Regions from separate parts of the Tomitella gaofuii genome, predicted to be linked through region 2. Evidence: riboswitches for the same ligand, from Rfam matches in the RefSeq annotation. Region 2 holds a riboswitch; the other holds the start of a gene.
What was found. A riboswitch is a leader RNA that binds a small molecule or an ion and turns the genes downstream of it on or off. The one in region 2 is predicted to bind cyclic di-AMP.
Positions count from the first base shown of each region.

Region 1: it holds a riboswitch for cyclic di-AMP, as region 2 does, so the genes downstream of both, H4F70_RS07210 (transglycosylase family protein) here and H4F70_RS13730 (C40 family peptidase) in region 2, are expected to answer to the same signal.

Region 1 covers NZ_CP059900.1:1,540,268-1,544,675, reverse strand. The annotation lists gene moaA (GTP 3',8-cyclase MoaA) at 1-997, shown strand, start outside; gene H4F70_RS07215 (MoaD/ThiS family protein) at 1,043-1,312, shown strand; cyclic di-AMP (ydaO/yuaA leader) riboswitch at 1,676-1,851, shown strand; gene H4F70_RS07210 (transglycosylase family protein) at 1,861-2,514, shown strand; gene H4F70_RS07205 (molybdenum cofactor biosynthesis protein MoaE) at 2,666-3,127, opposite strand; gene H4F70_RS07200 (MogA/MoaB family molybdenum cofactor biosynthesis protein) at 3,124-3,651, opposite strand; gene moaC (cyclic pyranopterin monophosphate synthase MoaC) at 3,648-4,133, opposite strand; gene H4F70_RS07190 (hypothetical protein) at 4,204-4,408, opposite strand, start outside.
Region 2 covers NZ_CP059900.1:2,970,620-2,975,027, reverse strand. The annotation lists gene H4F70_RS13735 (DEDD exonuclease domain-containing protein) at 1-992, opposite strand, end outside; cyclic di-AMP (ydaO/yuaA leader) riboswitch at 1,352-1,504, shown strand; gene H4F70_RS13730 (C40 family peptidase) at 1,520-2,191, shown strand; gene H4F70_RS13725 (C40 family peptidase) at 2,454-3,581, shown strand; gene H4F70_RS13720 (hypothetical protein) at 3,588-4,408, shown strand, end outside.

The DNA of each region.
Region 1 (4,408 bases), 1.4 Mb from region 2:
CGCCCACGGCCCGCTGGCGGACACCTTCGGGCGCGTCGCCACGGACCTGCGCGTATCGCTGACAGACCGATGCAACCTCCGATGCACGTACTGCATGCCGGCCGAGGGACTCGAATGGCTGCCCACGGACGAGGTCCTCACCGCGGACGAGCTCGGGCGGCTGTTGCGCATCGGCACGCGGGACCTCGGCATCACGCAGATCCGGTTCACCGGCGGTGAGCCACTGCTGCGCCGCGACATCGTCGACATCATCGCCGCCGCAGCGGCCCTGGACCCGCGCCCCGCACTGGCACTGACCACGAACGGCGTCGGGCTCGCCCGCAAGGCGCAGGCGCTCGCCGACGCGGGCCTCGACCGGGTCAACGTCTCACTCGACACCATCGACCCCGAGGAGTACGCGGCCATCACCCGGCGCGACCGGCTGGACGACGCCCTCGCCGGCCTGCGGGCGGCGCGGGATGCCGGCCTGACCCCCGTCAAGGTCAACGCGGTGCTCAAGCCGGACCTCAATGCGGAGGACGCGCCGGCTCTGCTCGAGTACTGCCTGGAGCACGGCTACGAGCTGCGGATCATCGAACAGATGCCACTGGATGCGGGCCACGACTGGCGCCGGTCGACGATGGTGACGGCGCAGCAGACCCGCGAGGTGCTGGGCGCGCATTTCCGCCTGACCCCCGATCCGGCCCACCGCGGTTCCGCCCCGGCACAGCGGTGGCTGGTCGACGGCGGCCCGGCGACCGTCGGCATCATCGCGTCGGTGACCGAGCCGTTCTGCGCCTCCTGCGACCGGACCCGGCTCACCGCCGACGGCCAAGTGCGCAATTGCCTCTTCGCACGCGAGGAGTCCGACCTGCGCGCGCTGCTGCGCGGCGGTGCGGACGATGACGCCGTCGCCCGCCGCTGGCGCGCTGCGATGTGGGCGAAGAAGGCCGGGCACGGCATCGACTCCCCCGGCTTCCACCAGCCGGACAGGCCGATGAGCGCCATCGGCGGCTGACGGCGGACCCCACCGGATACACCTCCTGATGGAAAGGCGACGCCTGTGAGCGCCCCGACGATCACGATCCGTTACTTCGCCGGAGCGGCCTCCGCGGCCGGCCGCGACGAGGAGTGCATCGCATGCCCTTCGCCCGCGCCGAGCCTCGACAGCGTCCTCGAGCACCTCACGGGCGTGCGCCCGGAGGTCGCCGAGGTGCTCACGCGTTGCTCGTTCCTCTGGAGCGGCGTGGCGGTGCGCGACCACAGCGCTCCGCTGCCCCTCGACTCCGAGGGGGGCACGCTGGACGTCCTCCCGCCGTTCGCGGGCGGCTGAGCCCCGTCGCGACCCCCGGGAGCGACGACGGGGCGCCTTCCCCGCGCCGGTCATGGAGTCGACCACGACACACCGAAACAAGCCTCCTACCTTGACTGCACGTGACGTGCATCACGTCACGTTAGGGTAACGGTCCAGCATCGTTAAGTAACACACCGTCACTACCTGCATTGATGTCGCGGATTTGCAATGAAGACCAGTAATGGACTATCAAGCGCACGCGACGAGGACAGGCGTGACTCACGGTCTCGTAACGGATAGCGTCGTCCGCGGTCGATGACTCGGCCGATCCGGCCCCGTAACGCCGAACTCCGTCCGACGGGGACCCGGATACCGACGAACAACCCAGGGACGGAAGCGGGGAACCCAAGTCCGCAAAGGACATCGGGGCCGAGAAGGAACGGGCGTCACGCCTCGGACACCACACGGCCCCTTGGGGTGAACGCACACCGGATCGGCCGCAGGCCGGCGTGGTGCGCAGGGCTACCTCTCAGCCCCAACCCGACAGCTGACTTCGCAGGCGTGTGTGGAGAGGAACTTCCAGAACGATGGCCGGACGTCACCGCAAGCCCAGCACCGCCGGGCGCACCATGACCAAGATCGCCGTTTCCGGAGCTGTCGCAGGCAGCGCGTCGCTGGCGCTCGCCGGCACCGCCAACGCCGCCACCGACGCCCAGTGGAACGCCGTCGCACAGTGCGAGTCGGGCGGCAACTGGTCGATCAACACCGGCAACGGGTACCAGGGCGGACTCCAGTTCTCGCCCAGCACGTGGGCCGCCTACGGTGGCACGCAGTACGCGCCCAGCGCCAACCAGGCCACCAAGAGCCAGCAGATCGCCGTGGCGGAAGAGGTCCTCGCCGGCCAGGGCAAGGGCGCATGGCCCGTGTGCGGCAAGGGGCTCGGCGGCTACACTCCGCGCACCCCCGCTGCTCCCGCACCCGCGCCGGCCCCCGCACCCGCGGTGACCCAGGCCGCGCCCGCGGCCCCGGCCGAGGAAGCCCCCGCCGACGTCGTCAGCCAGATCGTGGACCAGGTCCTCGATTACGCCGAGGACAACAACGTCCCGGTGGGCGACGACTTCCGTACGAACATCCAGGATGCCGCTGCGAACGCCGTGCAGTACGCGTCCGATCAGGGTGTGGACGTCGACCGCGACGTGGTCGCCCACTACCTGACGCTGGCGAACCTCAACCTGGGCTGATACCGGCCCGGCGGAGAACGCCGAAAGAGTCCGGCCCGCACCGATGTGGTGCGGGCCGGACTCTTGCCCTGGAAGGACGTGCGCCCGCAGGATGCGGTGGTGCCTGGAGGCCGGCCGCACGCCGTGCGGGCACGCCGCGTCCGCGCCGCCTCTACGCGCAGCCCACCCACTCGTCGGTGCCGTCGGAGAAGAACTGGTGCTTCCACACGGGAATCTGTTCCTTGACCGCCTCGACGAGCGCCGCGCAGGCGGTGAACGCCGCGCCCCGATGGTCGGCGGAGACGGCCGCCACGAGGGCCTCGTCGCCGATCTCGAGGTCGCCCACGCGGTGACTCACGGCGATGGCCCGGATACCCGGATGGGCGCCGGCGATACCGTCCGCCACGCGCTCGAGTACGTCCTGCGCACCAGGGTGCGCGGTGTAGTGGAGGCGGAGCACGCCGCGGCCGCCGTCGTGATCGCGGACGACGCCGCAGAAGCCCACGACAGCGCCGGCGGAATCGTGCCCGACGAGATCCTCGTGTCCGCGCAGGGTGATCCGCTCGGCGCAGACCGCGGCGCGACGCACCGCGCCCGTCGTCGCATCCGCACCGCCCGGCGCGTCGGTGGTCATGCGTGGTCTCCGCCCCGCAGTTGGTCGACGGCGTGGTCGAGCACCCCGTCGAGTACGCCGAGGCCGTCGCGCACGCCTCCGGACGATCCGGGAAGGTTCACCACCAGGGTGCCGCCCGCCACTCCCGCGAGCCCGCGCGAGAGCACGGCCGTCGGCACCGAGGGCGCGCCGGCGTCGCGGATCGCGTCCGCCAGGCCGGGCACCGTCTTGTCCAGGAGGGGGGCCGTCTGCTCCGGGGTCGTGTCCGTGGGAGAGATGCCCGTGCCGCCGGAGGTGAGGATGACGTCGGGACGGCCCCGCAGCGCGTCGCCGAGTGCGGCGCCCACCGCGTCGCCGTCCGGCACCACAAGGGCGTCCCCGGTGGCGTAGCCGCGCTCACGCAACCAGGCCACCGCCAGCGGCCCCGCGCGATCCGGGTAGACGCCTCCGGCCGCCCGCGTCGAGGCGACGATGACGACCGCGGTGCGCGCCGCGGAACCGGCCCCGTCGGTGGCCGCTCGTCCCTTGCGCGCACCGGTGGTCACGACCGGCGCCATTCGCCGGTCTTGCCGCCGTCCTTGGCGAGCACGCGCACGTCGTCCATCCTCGCCTCGGGATCGACGGCCTTGACCATGTCATGCAAGGTGAGGCCGGCCACCGCCACCGCGGTGAGCGCCTCCATCTCCACCCCGGTGCGGTCCGTGGTGCGGACTGTCGCCATCACACCGACGGACTCGTCCCCCACCTCGAACTCCACCGTGACTCCGGATATGGCGATGGGGTGGCACAGGGGCACCAGTTCGGGCGTCTTCTTCGCCGCCATGATCCCGGCGATGCGCGCCGCCGCCAGCGCGTCGCCCTTGGGCAGTGTGCCGTCCGCCAGCAGGCCGACCACCTGCGCGGTGGTGCGGAAAGTTCCGGCGGCGACGGCGCGGCGGGCGCTCGCCGGCTTGCCGCCGACGTCGACCATCCTGGCATGTCCCGCGTCGTCGACATGCGTCAACGCAGCCCCGTCGTCGGCGCTCATCGTGACACCTCCTGCGACATCGCGTGCGTGCCCGCCTCCGGCGCCGCACCGACGCCCGGCATGCGGGCGGTCAGCGGTTCGGCACCGTGATGGGGTGCACGTACGGCAGGTTCTCCGCGGGCAGCGGCAACTCGATGAGCTCACCGAAAGGCGACAGCCCGCCCGAACGCGCGGACGACAGCTCCGTCACGGCATGCTCGCCTGCGGGAAGCTCTGGCCATCCCGAATCATGACGATGATGGGACTCAGCGATCTCGACGATGTGGGCGTTCTCC
Region 2 (4,408 bases):
CGCACGACGGAGCGTGGGAACGGCTCGTCGGAGAGGTCCACCCACCAGCTGCGCGAGGGCTGCTTGGATGCGCGGTTGTAGGGCGGCTCGTGCGCGGCGATCAGTCGCAGCTCGCGGACCTCCGCCTCGAGACCGTGCGCGCACACCACGTGGTCGATGCGGACGGCGAGCGCCACCATCTCCTTCATGCGGGCGCGCTTCTCCGATCCGGTGAAGTAGGTCCGCACGCGGCGATGCAGATCCACCGCGGTGCCGACGTAGAGCACCTCGTCGGACGGGCCGCGGAACAGATAGACGCCCGGCGCGTGCGGAAGCGGGTCGGCCAGGTGGCGTTTTGTCTTCTGGGCCCTGCTCACCGGCGACATGTGCGCGAGCAGATCCGGGAAGGTGTGCACCCCCTCGCTACCGGCGCGGCCCAGCAGGCCGTGCAGCACATCGACCGTGGCGCGGGCATCGTCGAGGGCACGGTGGGTGGGCGGGGTACTGACGTCGAAGAACCGTGCGAGTGCGGAGAGTTTGGCTGACGGCGCCTCGTCGCGGCCGAGTACCCGTCGCGCCAGACGCACCGTGCACAGCACCGGGAACTGCGGCCATGCCGTCTCGGTGGCCGCGGCGGCCGCTTTGAGGAACCCGACGTCGAACTGCGCGTTGTGCGCCACCAGGACGGCGCCGCGCGCGAACTCCAGGAATGAGGGCAGCACCGCGGACATCGTCGGTGCGCCGGCGACCATCGCATCCGAGATGCCGGTGAGCCGCGTGATGAACGGCGGGATGGCGCGGCCGGGGTCGACGAGCGTGGCGAACTCGCCCAGCAGCTCGCCGCCGCGGACCTTCACGGCGCCGATCTCCGTCACCGCGTCCGTGCCGGTGCGTCCTCCCGTCGTCTCCAGGTCGACGACGACGAACGTGGTCGCGCTGAGCGCGGCGTCCATACGGTCCAGCCGCAGCTGTTCACCCGTCGCACCACGGGTGGTCGTCGCTGGGTCCGTCACGGCGACCAGAATAGGCGCGACCTCCGACAGGCGGTCGATCCCGACGTATGGGACGGAAAGCGACGAGCGTCACATCGGGCCGGTCCAGCGGCCGGGTCGGCGCCGCCGCAACGCTCCGCCATGCTCGTGGGTACGGTTCGACGGTGACGCTGAGCTGGGGGTTCGCGCCGTAATGCCGCGCGGGCGAGATTGCGCGGCGCCGCCGGCGCGACCGTCGTCCGGGTGAACGATCGAGCCGTTCAGGGGAGCCCGCGGGCCCGGATCGGAGAATCGCCGCCGCGGCGGCTGGACACAAAAGGTATCCGTTTCGTAATCTTTCCGAGACCTTGCGATGCAACGCCGTGCCGCCCGGCGCGGGGCGCAGGTCACCGCCTAATCGATGCAGGGCATCGAATCGGGGACCCACTCGAGTTCTGGGGTGAATCCGCAGCGTGTGCAAGCACGTTCGCGGTAGGGCAGTCTTCCTAGCCCGAACCCGTCAGCTAACCCGGTCGGCGGTAGAAGGAAGAAACGGAGACACCTGGGCTGTGGCCAAACACAGGTTGAAGAAGCAGAGCGCGCTGGGCACCACCGCGCGCAGCGCCCTCGCCGTCGGCGCCGTCTCGGCCGGTACGATCGGACTCGCCGCAGCGCCGGCCGCCGCGGACACGGTCACCGTGCAGGGCGTCGGGACGTTCGACGTTCCCGAAGGCGTCACGCTCCCCGATATCCCGACGACCGACGCGATGCTGTCGCAGGCGCCGGGCGGGTTCACGCTTCCGGCGGGCATCGATCTGCCGGACATCCTCGTCGACCGCGGCGTCAGCGACTCGCTGGGCGACTCCTCCACGGGCGACTCCCTCGGCTCGACGCAGGGCAGCGTCGGTGCTCGCGCGCTCGCCGCCGCGGAGAGCAAGGTCGGATCGCCCTACGTCTGGGGTGCCAACGGGCCCAACGCGTTCGACTGCTCCGGGCTGATCCAGTGGTCCTATGCGCAGGCCGGCGTGCAGCTTCCGCGCACCACCTATGACCAGGCGACCGCAGGGCATGCCGTGTCGCTCAGCAACCTGCAGCCCGGCGACATCGTCATCTACAGCGGCGGCGGTCACGCGGCCCTGTACGTGGGCGACGGTCAGATCGTGCACGCGACCACGTCGGGCGTCCCCGTGAAGTACGCGGACCTCAACGTCATGAATGCCGTGAGTGCACGCCGCATCTGACGTACGCCCCCATGGGGTTGGACAGTCGTCGGCGGATTTCGTAGCCTGTTCGCGACCGTGCCGCGCGGCGTCCCGATCACGACATGCAGTCGGATCCGTCTGATCCGCGCGGCTCCGCCGCCCGGCGCGGAAGATCACGCATCGATCCTGGGGCCGCGCCGGGAGGCCGGGGGTCGCATCTGATGACCGGCCGTGCTCCGCGGCCGGGTGAACCGGACGGGGGGTAGCGCGCGCGGTGGTCTTCCAACACAACAGGCCGACGGTGCGCGGATCGGTCACGGCGCTCGCCGTGGCGGTGGTCTGCGGGTCCATCGTCGGCCAGGCCGGCGCCGAACCGCAGGCGGATCCCGCCGTGCCGGTCGTCGACGCGCAGCCCGTGCCGGATGCTCCAGCGGCGGACCGTGCGCGCCGCGAGGCGCCCGACCCCGCCGCGGCGTTCGCGGTGCCGCCCGCTCCCACGGACCCTGCGGCGGCTGTCGATCAGATCATCACGCTGTCCCACGAGGCCGAGCGTGCCAATCAGGCGGTGCTCGCGCAGCAGCAGAAGGTCGACGCGGCGGTGGCCGACCAGCAGGCGGCCGAGGCCCGCAGGGATGCGGCGCAGGCCGCGGTGGATGCGGCGCAGGCCGCGGTGGAGCGGTACCGCGACACCGCGGACCGGGTCGCCGCCGCCAATTACCAAGGCGTGCAGGTGAACAAGCTGTACGCGTTGATGCTGAGCAAGTCGCCGCAGCAACTGCTGGATCAGATGTCGGTTCTCGACCAGATCACCTTCGAGACCGAGAGGCGGCTCGCCGCGTACAAGTCTGCCGAAGCCGAAGCGCGTGCGGCCCGTGCGGACTCGGCGAAGGCGGCCGACCAGGCCGCGCAGGCCACAGCGGCAGCCCAGGACGCGCAAGCCCGACTGCGTGACAAGCAGGACGCGCTCCAGGGCCGGATCAACGAAGTGCGCCGACTGTACGGGCAGATGACGGGCGCCGCCCGCGCGCAGCTCGCAGGGGCGCTCATCCCGGCCGGATTCGACATCGCCGGGATCGTCGGCGCGGGGCCGGAATTCGCGGCATTGCAGGTGGCGCTGACCCGCATCGGCGACCCCTACGTCTGGGGCGCCACCGGTCCGCACCAGTTCGACTGCTCCGGCCTTGTCCAATGGGCCTACGCCCAGGTCGGCATCGACGTCCCGCGCACCAGCCAGCAGCAGGCGCGGGGAGGCACTCCCGTGGATCCGGCGGACATGCGGCCGGGGGACGTGGTCACCTTCTACGACGACGTGTCACACGTGGGAATCTACGCAGGCAACGGGATGATGGTGCACGCCTCCACCTTCGGGGTGCCTGTCAAGGTGCAGGCCGTCGACTCGTTCCCGATCCACAACGTCCGGCGCTACTAGGCCGCCATGTCCGGCACCACGAGGACACACGAGCCCGGCACGAACCGGGCGGACAAGTCCGGCGCGGCCGGAGCGGTGAGCGCCCGTCTCGCGAAGGCCGCGGTGGCCCTGTCCGCTGCGGCGATCGTGCTCCTCGGCGGCTGCGCCCCCGGCGATGGACAGCAAGCGGCGGGCGGCACTGCTGCGACCTCGGAGCGGCTCTCACCCTTTCAGAAGGAGCGGCACGACGGCGTCGACGCGCTCCTGGCCTCGTGGGCGACCGCGCTGCGGAACGACGATGAGGACGCACTCCGCGGGCTGATCGACGCGCAGGCGGCGCCCGGGTTCCTCGAGTCGCAACTGGAACTGGCGCGCAATCTGGCCTCCGTCGACTTCGCGGACTTCGGATTCCACATCGGCGACGACCCGGAAGTGTTCGTCCCCGCGTCGATAGCCGAACGGCTCGGCGCGATCGACTCGTGGGGGCCGCCGGTATACCTGGATTTCCGACTCGAGGGCGTCGACGAGGCGATGATCCACACGCCCGTCGGCCTGATCGCGGCGCGGCACGGGGATCGCTGGACACTCGTGAGCACGCGGGAACTTCAGGGCGGGACCCACGCCACCCTGCCCGCCGGCCCGTGGGAGTACGGACCTGTCACGCAGACCCCGGTCCACATCGACGGGGCGGGCGCGTCGCTGGTCCTGAGCCATCCCGCGGACGGCGCGGAAGCAGATCGGGTGCGGGAGATGTTGCCGGGCGCCGTCGCCGCAGTATCCGACTTCTGGGGCACGCACTGGGACCGCACCATGGTCGTGGAGATCGCCGACAGCGCCGACGAGTTCTC